4 regions of the Kocuria sp. CPCC 204721 genome follow, and region 2 is predicted to be linked to each of the others. Evidence: riboswitches for the same ligand, from Rfam matches in the RefSeq annotation. Region 2 holds a riboswitch; each other region holds the start of a gene.
The links. A riboswitch is a leader RNA that binds a small molecule or an ion and turns the genes downstream of it on or off. The one in region 2 is predicted to bind thiamine pyrophosphate.

Region 1 (2,162 bases), on a different contig from region 2:
TGACCCGTGCTGATCACGAGCCCGGCCACCGAGGTCTTCCCCACGTACGGCAGGTCGTCGGAGGTTCCCGGGCGGGCGCGGGCCATCATCTCCAGGACGTCGCAGTCGTCGATCGCGGGGACCACGGTGCGCGCGTCCCGCAGCAGTTGGTGCACGCCACCGGCCAGCACGGATTCGCGCCCGTCCTCGCGGCTCGTGGCGCCCAGCACCAGGGTCCGGTCCTCGCGGGGGACCATGTACACGGGCCGACCCAGGACCTGGGCGCGCACCGTGCGCGTGAGCAAATGCGATTCCCCGGGGGCCAGGGCGGTCTCGGGGACCCGCAACCGCAGGATGTCCCCGAACACCGGGCGCAATCGGAGGTCGAGTCCCTCGGGCAGCCCGCCCATGGTGTTGGCGGTCAGCCCGGTGGCCACGACCACGGCGTCCGCGGGGATCACCTCACCGGAGTCCACCTGCACGCCCGTGGCCTGCCGGGGTTCCCTGCGGGACGTCAGCACGGTGTCCACGCGGGAGGTCAGCCACTGCGCCGGTCCGGCGTCGGGGACGTCCCCGATGGTGGTCAGGTGCGGGCAGTTCAGGGTCTCCACCAGGGCGGCCGCGAGCATCCGGGGGTCCACCTGGCGGTCGGAGACGATCCGTACCGCACCGCTCAACCGCGGCGCAAGAGCCGGTTCCAGGTGCCGAGCCTCCCGCGTGGAGATCTCCTGCACGTCCATCCCGGAGGCGATCTGGTGTGAGGCGAGGTCGGAGAGGGATTGGGCGTCCGCGGCATCGGCGGCCACCACGAGCGTCTCCTCGGTGCGGTAGCCCGTGGGCAGGCCCGTGGCCGCGGTGACGCGCTCCACGAAGTCCGGGTACTCCGCGGCGGAGGCCCGCATGAGGGGGTAGAGGCGTTCCTGGCCGTACTGGGTCTCGGCGATCGGTGCGAGCATGCCCGCGGCCGCGCGGGTGGCGCCCCACGCCGGGCGGGGATCGACGACGGTCACGGCGGCCCCGCGGCGTCGTAGTTCGAAGGCCGTGGCCAGGCCCACGAGACCAGCTCCGGCCACGACCACGTGGTCACCGAGGTGCTCGGGCATTGTTCCTCCCTCCGGCGGCATGATCCGCATCAGGTGATCCGGTCGGCGGCTCACGCCCTCTCAGCCCGCTGCGGTGGTTGTTGCCAACGTGTGCGGACTCCCGTGGAGTTCGTCGAACGGCGACGAACGGCCCTGCCAGTCTAATCACCCCTAGCTGTGGAACGCAGGGGGACTTCGCGGCGGGCTGATCGGGCGAGGTGTCCGCGGGCGCGCGGTTCGTGCCACGATGGCCGCATGGGACACACGAGCCAGACGGGTACCGGGCGCCGCGCCGCCCTCGAGAACGCGCGACTGTACGTGTGCGTCACGGCGCGCCGCGAGCGCGGTGACCTGCGCGAATTTCTGCACGCCGCGTACGAGGGCGGGGTGGACATCATCCAGTTGCGGGACAAATCCCTCGAGGCTGCCGCGGAGATCGAGGCCATCGAGGTGCTCGCCGACGTCGCCCGTGAGCACGGCGCACTCTTCGCCGTCAACGACCGCGCGGACGTCGCGCTGCTCACCGGCGCGGACGTGTTCCACGTGGGCCAGGGCGATCTCACCACCGCGCAGGCTCGGCGGGTCCTGGGGGACGACGCGGTGATCGGGCGGTCCTGTCACTCCCCGGCCCAGGTGGACGCCGCCGTGGCCGACGCCGGGCTCGACTACTTCTGCACCGGGCCCGTGTGGGAGACCCCCACGAAGCCGGGTCGCGCGGCCGTGGGGCTCGAGCTGCCGCGCTACGCCGCTCAGCACGCGGGGGACAAGCCCTTCTTCGCGATCGGCGGGGTCGACACCGCGCGGTTGCCGTCCGTGCTCGACACGGGTGCCTCGCGCATCGTGGTCGTGCGGGCCGTGACCGATGCGCAGGACGTCACCGCGGCGGCGCGGGCGCTGCGGGACACGCTGCCCGGGTGAGACCCGATCTTTGAACGCGGTGTAGCGGCGGCGCCGCGGTGGGATGGCACCGCTCGGGTGGCGACGTGTTCGGTGGGGTGGTGCGCGTCGGGGCGGAGTCATGGAGTCATGGCGCCGCAGTGTCTTGGCGTCGCGCGGGTGGCACGGCTCGCTCGGTACGCGGAGCGGAACCGTTACGGGGTC
Region 2 (2,162 bases):
GGAGGCCGACGCCGCGGCGAAGTGTTCGCGCGAACGCTCGTCCGGGGCGGAGGCCGCGAGCAGGGCCAGCGCCCGGGAGTAGTACTGCAGATATTGCATGTCCTGGTCCAGGTACAGCTCGAACTCGCCCGGGTCCAGGGTGCCGTCCCCGAGGCCCCGGATGAACGCCAGGGCAGCAATGCGTTCACGCACCGGGGCGCTCTCCTCCCACAGTTCATCGGTGAACCGGGGGCCCTCGGATTCCGCGGCGGCCGTCATCACGAACGCCGGATCCGTGACGAGGTGCTGGACGTGGTGCATGTGGTGCACGGGACCGTTGCCGTGACCCACGTGCAACTCGTCCGCGCCGCGCAGTGCACCGCGCAACCATGTGCGGGCCGTGCGGATCGCCTCGGGCCAGTCCCCGGTCCGCGCCACGACCGTGGCCACCGCGGAGGACAGCGAGCACCCGGTGCCGTGGGTGTTACGCGTGTGCACCCTGCGACCCTCGAACAACGCGGCGGGTTCGTCCTGACCGGGGAGCAACAGGGCGTCCGGGGTCGTGTCCCCGGCCAAGTGGCCACCCTTCACGAGGACCCGGGTATGGAACGCCGCCGCGACCGCGCGTCCCTGCTCGAGCGCCTCGTCCCAGGTCGCGGCCACGGGGCGCTCGGCCAGCACCGCGAGTTCCGGGAGGTTGGGGGTGATCAGATTCGCGTGGGGCAGCAGCTCCCGCAGGGCCCGTTCGGCGTCCGGACGCAGCAATCGCCCACCGGCCGTGGCGACCATGACGGGGTCGATCACGACCACGGGTGCGCGCCCCACCATGAGCCAGTCCCGGACCGTGTCGATGACCTCCACGGAGCCGAGCATCCCCACCTTGATCGCATCCAGGGTGACGTCCCCGGCGACCGCATCCAGCTGGTCCCGCAGGACCTGGACGGGTGGGGTGTGTACGCTCACGACGCCCCGGGTGTTCTGGGCGACCACTGCGGTGATCACACTCAGCCCGTACCCGCCCAGTGCGGCGATGGATTTCAGGTCCGCGGCGTGACCCGCCCCGCCCGTGGGATCGGTTCCGGCAATCGAGAGGACGCGGGGTATGGCGGTAGAAGGCGTGGTGTCCACGACAATCCCTTCGCTAGTACGAGCTAGATCAGGTTCGACGGGTGTGTTCTCAGCCGCAGTGCGCAGCACCCCGTGTGTGTGTCCCCGATCATGCCACAGGGGCACCCGGAATCCCGGGTGCCCCTGCGGTGCTCGCGTGGCGACGGATCCAGCCGCCGGTCACTCAGTCCTGCTTGCCGGTCATCGTGATGTCCTGAGCCTTGATGCCCACACCCACGATGGTGGGCTGGTCACCGGACGCCGCGGGGGCCACGGCCCCGGCCTCCGCGGTGAAACGGCTGACCTGCCGTTCCTGCGTGTACTCGTGGGTCTCCACGCTCGCGGTTCCGGGCGCGGCCGCCGGCGCCACGGCACGCCGCGACCCACGACGCCGTCGGGCCGGAGCCGCCGGCGCCTCCGCCGGCCGGTTCCCGCCAGCGGACGACGCTGCCCCGGAAGTCTGCTGCTGCGCGGCACTCGTCTGCCCTGCACTGGATTGCGCAGTCCCGGAGTTCGACGGCGCGTGTCCGGCGGCCGACCGCTTCGACACCGCCTCCCGCGGCTGGGACGCGGCGTCCGCATCCTGAACGGCACCCTCGGTCGAGGTTTCGTCCTCGCCCGCATCCGTGAACGCGGCGCTCAGCGAATCCAGGGACAGGGCCTCCTGGGTGCCCTCGCTCCCCCGCTGCTCAGACTGCCCGTGGGGCAGTTCGATGACCTCGCCGTGAATCGTGAGGCTCGCGGACGAGTCCCCACCGGAACGGTCCTCGGACCGGGAATCCCCGCGCGAGTCGTTCCCGGAACCGTCCCGGCCGGAACCGTCGTTCTGCACGGCGTTGTCCTCGCCCTGCTGACCGCGACCGCGGCTGCGCTTGCCGCGGCGCTTGCGGCGACGGCGCCCGCCCTCGGACTCCCCGTGGGAGTTCTCGGACGCGTGCTCCCCGCCCTGCTGACCGCGGGAGGTCTGCTGCTCCTGGGAACCGGTGTCCTCGGCCTGCCCGCCCCCGGACTGCGGTGCGGTGCCCTGGGAAGCATTCCGTGCGGCGTCGTCGGACTCGTCGTGGGAGGAGGCCGCG
Region 3 (2,162 bases), on a different contig from region 2:
CATCCTGGCCGCGTGGAACGGGGTGAAGAACGTGGTGGACACCGTGCACACCAGGCCGACGCGCTCGGTGGCCCGCGCCATCGCGGACAGCGCTGTCAGGGGTTCCAGGCTCCAGCGGGGCCCGCCGGAGACATCACCCACGCTGTGCCCGTCCGCGAAGAACACCGCGTCGAACAGACCGCGTTCGGCAGTCCGCGCGAGCTCCTCGTAGTAGGCGATGTCCGTGAGGCGGTGCACCGGGGAGCCCGGCGCGCGCCACGCGGCCTGGTGGTGGCCGGCCCCGTAGAGGAAGGCGTTGAGGCGCAGCGTCCGGGCGGGTGTCCCGGGCGGCTGGTTCACCTGGGTGGGACGAGTGGACGCCGCAGGGGCGGCGGACGGGGTCCGCGCGGTGTCGTGCGGGGCGGCCATGTCAGTCCATCACCAGTCCACCGTCGACCACGAGGTTCTGCCCGGTGACGCCGCGGGACCAGTCGGAGGCGAAGAAGAGGGCGGTGTCCGCGAACTCCTCCGGGGTGGTGACCCGACCCAAGGGCGTACCGGCGGCAATGGCGTCGAAGACTTCGGCCGGGGTAGCGGCACTCGCGTCCGTGGTGCGTAGCAGGCCACCGGAGATCATGTTCACGGTGATGCCCAGGGCCCCCAGGTCCTTGGCCGCCGTGCGGGTGAGGGAGAGCAGGGCGGCCTTGGCTGCGGTGTAGTCGTGGTAGGGGACCACGGGGTTCTGGAAGAGATTGGTGCCGATGTTGATGATGCGCCCGTGTCCAAACCGGCGCATCCCCGGGACGACCGCCTGGATCACGTTGAGTCCGCCCACGACCGCGCCGGTGAACTGCTGGGAAAGATCCTCGGCGGCGAGGTTTTCGAGCGAGGGGCGGGCGTCCCCGTTGAAGCTGAAGTCCACCAGCGCGTTGTTCACGGCCACCGTGATGGGCGCACCGAAATGGTCCTGGGCGAGTGCCACCATCTCCTGCACCTGCCCGGCATCGGTCACGTCCGCCCGAACGGCAATGACCTTGTCCTCACCGAGTTCGCGCACCAGTGAGCGGGCGCGGTCCTCGCTCGCGTGGTAGTTCACGACCACCCGGGCGCCTTCGCGGGCGAAGGCTCGGCTGAGGTGTTCACCCAGACCCCGGGCTCCCCCGGTGATCAGGACGATGGTGGTGTCGATCCGCATGCTCACTCCTGTGGCTCACGGCGAAGAACGCGGTGCGCCACCCGTGCGGTGCCACCGTGACATCCCTTCGCCAGTACTAACTGGACAGGTTCGACGGGTGTCATCTCAGCCATTGCCTCCAGGGCTCCCCGGCCCGGTGGGTCGTGGGAACGTGCAGCGGCACCCCGTGTCACTGGGCCCAGTCTAAGCACAGGGGTCCGGACCGGGGTCGCGCACGGCGCAGGCCGTCGGCGGGCATGGCCAATGCGGTTGTCCAGCGCAGTCAGGCCAGGGTCGTCCCCTTGGGTATCGCGCGGGCGGGGAGGATCAGCCCTCCCGCCACCACTCGTCCGCCGGGGTCACCGGGACCGTGCGCTTGTGGCGGGTGCGCAGGAACGTGCTTTCGATCTTGCGGGCCACCTCCTCGGGGACGTCCTTGCCCTCGAGGAAGTCATCGATGTCGTCGTAGCGCAGGCCCAGCTCGTCCTCGTCCGTGCGCCCGGGGTTCTCGTCCAGGAGGTCCGCGGTGGGGACCTTGCCCACGAGTTGCTCGGGGGCCCCCAGGTACGCGAGCACCTGGCGGTTCTGCCGTTTGTTCAGCCCGCTCAGGGGCAGGACGTCCGCGCCGCCGTCGCCGAACTTGGTGAAGAACCCGGTGACCGATTCCGCCGCGTGATCCGTGCCGATCACCAGCAGGTTGTGGTCCCCGCCCACCGCGTACTGCGCCGTCATACGCACGCGGGCCTTGGTGTTACCGCGGGTGAAATCGGTGAGCTGCTCACCGGTCGCGGCACCGTAGGCGGACTCGAAACCGCGGACGGCCGGCGCGACGTCGTACGTGATGACCCGGTCCGGTTGAATGAATTCGAGCGCCGCCTGGGCGTCGGCCTCGTCGTGCTGGATCCCGTGAGGCAGTCGCATGGCCACGAACTCGGCCTTAATCTCGTCCTCGCGCAGTTTCTCGACCGCGAGCTGGGCCAGGCGCCCGGCCAGGGTGGAGTCCAAGCCG
Region 4 (2,162 bases), on a different contig from region 2:
CCTCGTGGGGGGGTCCCTCATGTCCCTGGCCGCGGCGGTGGGTCTGGTGCGCTTCCCCGATCTGCTCTCGCGCATGCACGCCGGCACCAAGCCCCAGGTCCTGGGGTTGCTTTTGCTGCTTACGGCCGTGGCGATCGAGAGCGGCAATCCCGGCATGATCCCGCTGATGATCCTCGCGTGGCTGTTCCAGCTGCTCACGGTGCCCGTGTCCGCGCACATGGTGGGCCGCGCCGCCTACCGCTCCAAGCACCTGAACCAGAAGAACCTCGTGGAGGACGAGCTGCGCGAGGTCGTCGCTCGCGCCGGCGAGGAAGAATCTCGCTGAGGACGTAATTCTCGGTTGGACCGGGTTCCTTCCGCCCCGTCGCGCCCGGCGCTTCGTATGCTGGGCAACGAGCACGACGTCGTCGGCCGCCCGGTGCCGACGGCACCCACAAGACAAGGAGAACCTCATGAACAAGGTAATGGACATTTTCGGCACGGTGGCGTCCCTGGGTGGCGTGGCCCTGGCCAACAAGGGCCTGTCCGCGGTGTGGAAGCAGGTCACGGGCAACGAGCCCCCCGCCAAGAACCCGGACCCGGACGAGGCATGGACCGACATCATCATCTGGGCCGTGATCACCGGTGTGGTGGGCACCGTCATCAAGGTGGGGATCTCCCGCCAGGTGGCCAAGTTCGAGTCCAAGGACTCCGATCCCTCCCGTAGCTCCCAGAGCGAGATCTGAGCCGCGGGTACCGCGCCCCCCGTACGGGTGGGCCGGGGCCGCGTAGGACGCACGTACGACGGCGGGTGGCCGGGCACGCGAGATGCCCGGCCACCCGCCGTCGTGGTCTAGACTGGCGTCTCAACGACAGGGGAGCGCCACCGCGGCGCTGAGAGTGCGCGTGAGCGCAGACCCTCGAACCTGATCCGGCTCGTACCGGCGCTAGGGAGTCGAGTATCTCAAGGACCCGCTCGCAACGGCGGGTGGTGTTCTTCCCCTCCTGGGATCTTCAGGAGGATTCAGCATGACGCAGGTCGGTAACACCCCCACCCGTACACCGCGCGCAAGCGGCAACCGCAGCTCGTCGTGGCGGGTCGTGGACATCGTGGTCACCGCCGTATTGGCCGCGGTGTGCGCCGTGATCTTCTGGATGTGGTCCAACCTCCTGTACCCGGCGGTCTCGGCGGGCACGGTGGCCTACCCGCCGTCCGCGGGGCTCATCGCGGGGGGCTGGCTCGTGGCGGGTACCCTGGGCGCCCTGATCATCCGCAAACCGGGCGCGGCTCTGTTCTGCGAGTTGCTCGCGGCCGTGATCGAGGGCTTCCTGGGAACGCATTTCGGGTGGCTCGTGGTGCTCTCCGGTCTGGTACAGGGCCTCGGTGTGGAGGTCGTGTTCCTCCTGACCCGTTACCGCCGGTTCGGTCCCGTGACCGCGGCGATCGGTGGGGCGGTATCCGGGCTGTTCCTGGGCGTGAGCGAGAACATCATGTACAACTTCGAGTGGGCTCTGGATCAGCAGGTCGTCTATGCGGCGCTGACCACGCTCTCCGGGGCCGTGATCGCAGGGTTGCTCATGTGGGCCGTGATGAGGGCCCTGCAGGCCACGGGTGTCCTCGGAGCACTGGCCTCCGGCGCCGTGCGCCGATGACCGCGGAACCGACCGTGCAGCTCACGGGCGCGCGGGTGGTCCTGGAGGGGTTCGGATGGCATCACCCCGGCCGCGAGACGCCCAGTCTGGTGGACCTGGACCTGATCATCGAGCCCGGTGAACGTGTCCTGCTCCTGGGCCCGTCCGGGGCGGGCAAGTCCACGCTCCTGCAGGCGCTCGCCGGTGTGGACCAGGACCCTGACGGCCGCTCCGCATCGGGCGGGTTGACCGTCGGGGGTGTCGACCCGCGCGACGCCCGCGGCACGGTGGGCTTCATGCATCAGGACCCCGAGACGCAGGTGGTCCTCTCGCGCGTGGGGGACGACGTCGCGTTCGGCCTCGAGAACCTCGCCGTCCCCCGCGAGCGGATCTGGCCGCGCGTGCGGGAAGCGCTCGCGCGCACGGGTCTGGAGCTCCCGCTCGACCACCCCACCACGGCGCTGTCCGGGGGGCAGAAACAACGTCTCGCGCTCGCCGGGACCCTGGCCATGTGCCCGCGGCTGCTGTTGCTGGACGAACCCACGGCGAGC

Region 1: linked by a shared signal. The riboswitch ahead of thiO (glycine oxidase ThiO) and the one ahead of RF637_RS10015 (bifunctional hydroxymethylpyrimidine kinase/phosphomethylpyrimidine kinase) in region 2 are both predicted to bind thiamine pyrophosphate.
Region 3: linked by a shared signal. The riboswitch ahead of RF637_RS04290 (3-oxoacyl-ACP reductase) and the one ahead of RF637_RS10015 (bifunctional hydroxymethylpyrimidine kinase/phosphomethylpyrimidine kinase) in region 2 are both predicted to bind thiamine pyrophosphate.
Region 4: linked by a shared signal. The riboswitch ahead of RF637_RS00460 (ECF transporter S component) and the one ahead of RF637_RS10015 (bifunctional hydroxymethylpyrimidine kinase/phosphomethylpyrimidine kinase) in region 2 are both predicted to bind thiamine pyrophosphate.

Annotation. Positions count from the first base shown of each region.
Region 1 covers NZ_JAVKPO010000001.1:156,334-158,495, forward strand. The annotation lists gene thiO (glycine oxidase ThiO) at 1-1,082, opposite strand, end outside; TPP riboswitch at 1,072-1,196, opposite strand; gene thiE (thiamine phosphate synthase) at 1,317-1,979, shown strand; gene RF637_RS00745 (thiol-disulfide oxidoreductase DCC family protein) at 2,153-2,162, opposite strand, start outside.
Region 2 covers NZ_JAVKPO010000010.1:62,001-64,162, reverse strand. The annotation lists gene RF637_RS10015 (bifunctional hydroxymethylpyrimidine kinase/phosphomethylpyrimidine kinase) at 1-1,107, opposite strand, end outside; TPP riboswitch at 1,095-1,190, opposite strand; gene RF637_RS10010 (Rne/Rng family ribonuclease) at 1,271-2,162, opposite strand, start outside.
Region 3 covers NZ_JAVKPO010000003.1:50,329-52,490, reverse strand. The annotation lists partial or broken gene RF637_RS04295 (LLM class flavin-dependent oxidoreductase) at 1-339, opposite strand, end outside; gene RF637_RS04290 (3-oxoacyl-ACP reductase) at 410-1,174, opposite strand; TPP riboswitch at 1,220-1,351, opposite strand; gene nadE (ammonia-dependent NAD(+) synthetase) at 1,481-2,162, opposite strand, start outside.
Region 4 covers NZ_JAVKPO010000001.1:96,992-99,153, forward strand. The annotation lists gene mnhG (monovalent cation/H(+) antiporter subunit G) at 1-325, shown strand, start outside; gene RF637_RS00455 (DUF4235 domain-containing protein) at 453-725, shown strand; TPP riboswitch at 844-950, shown strand; gene RF637_RS00460 (ECF transporter S component) at 1,009-1,632, shown strand; gene RF637_RS00465 (ABC transporter ATP-binding protein) at 1,629-2,162, shown strand, end outside.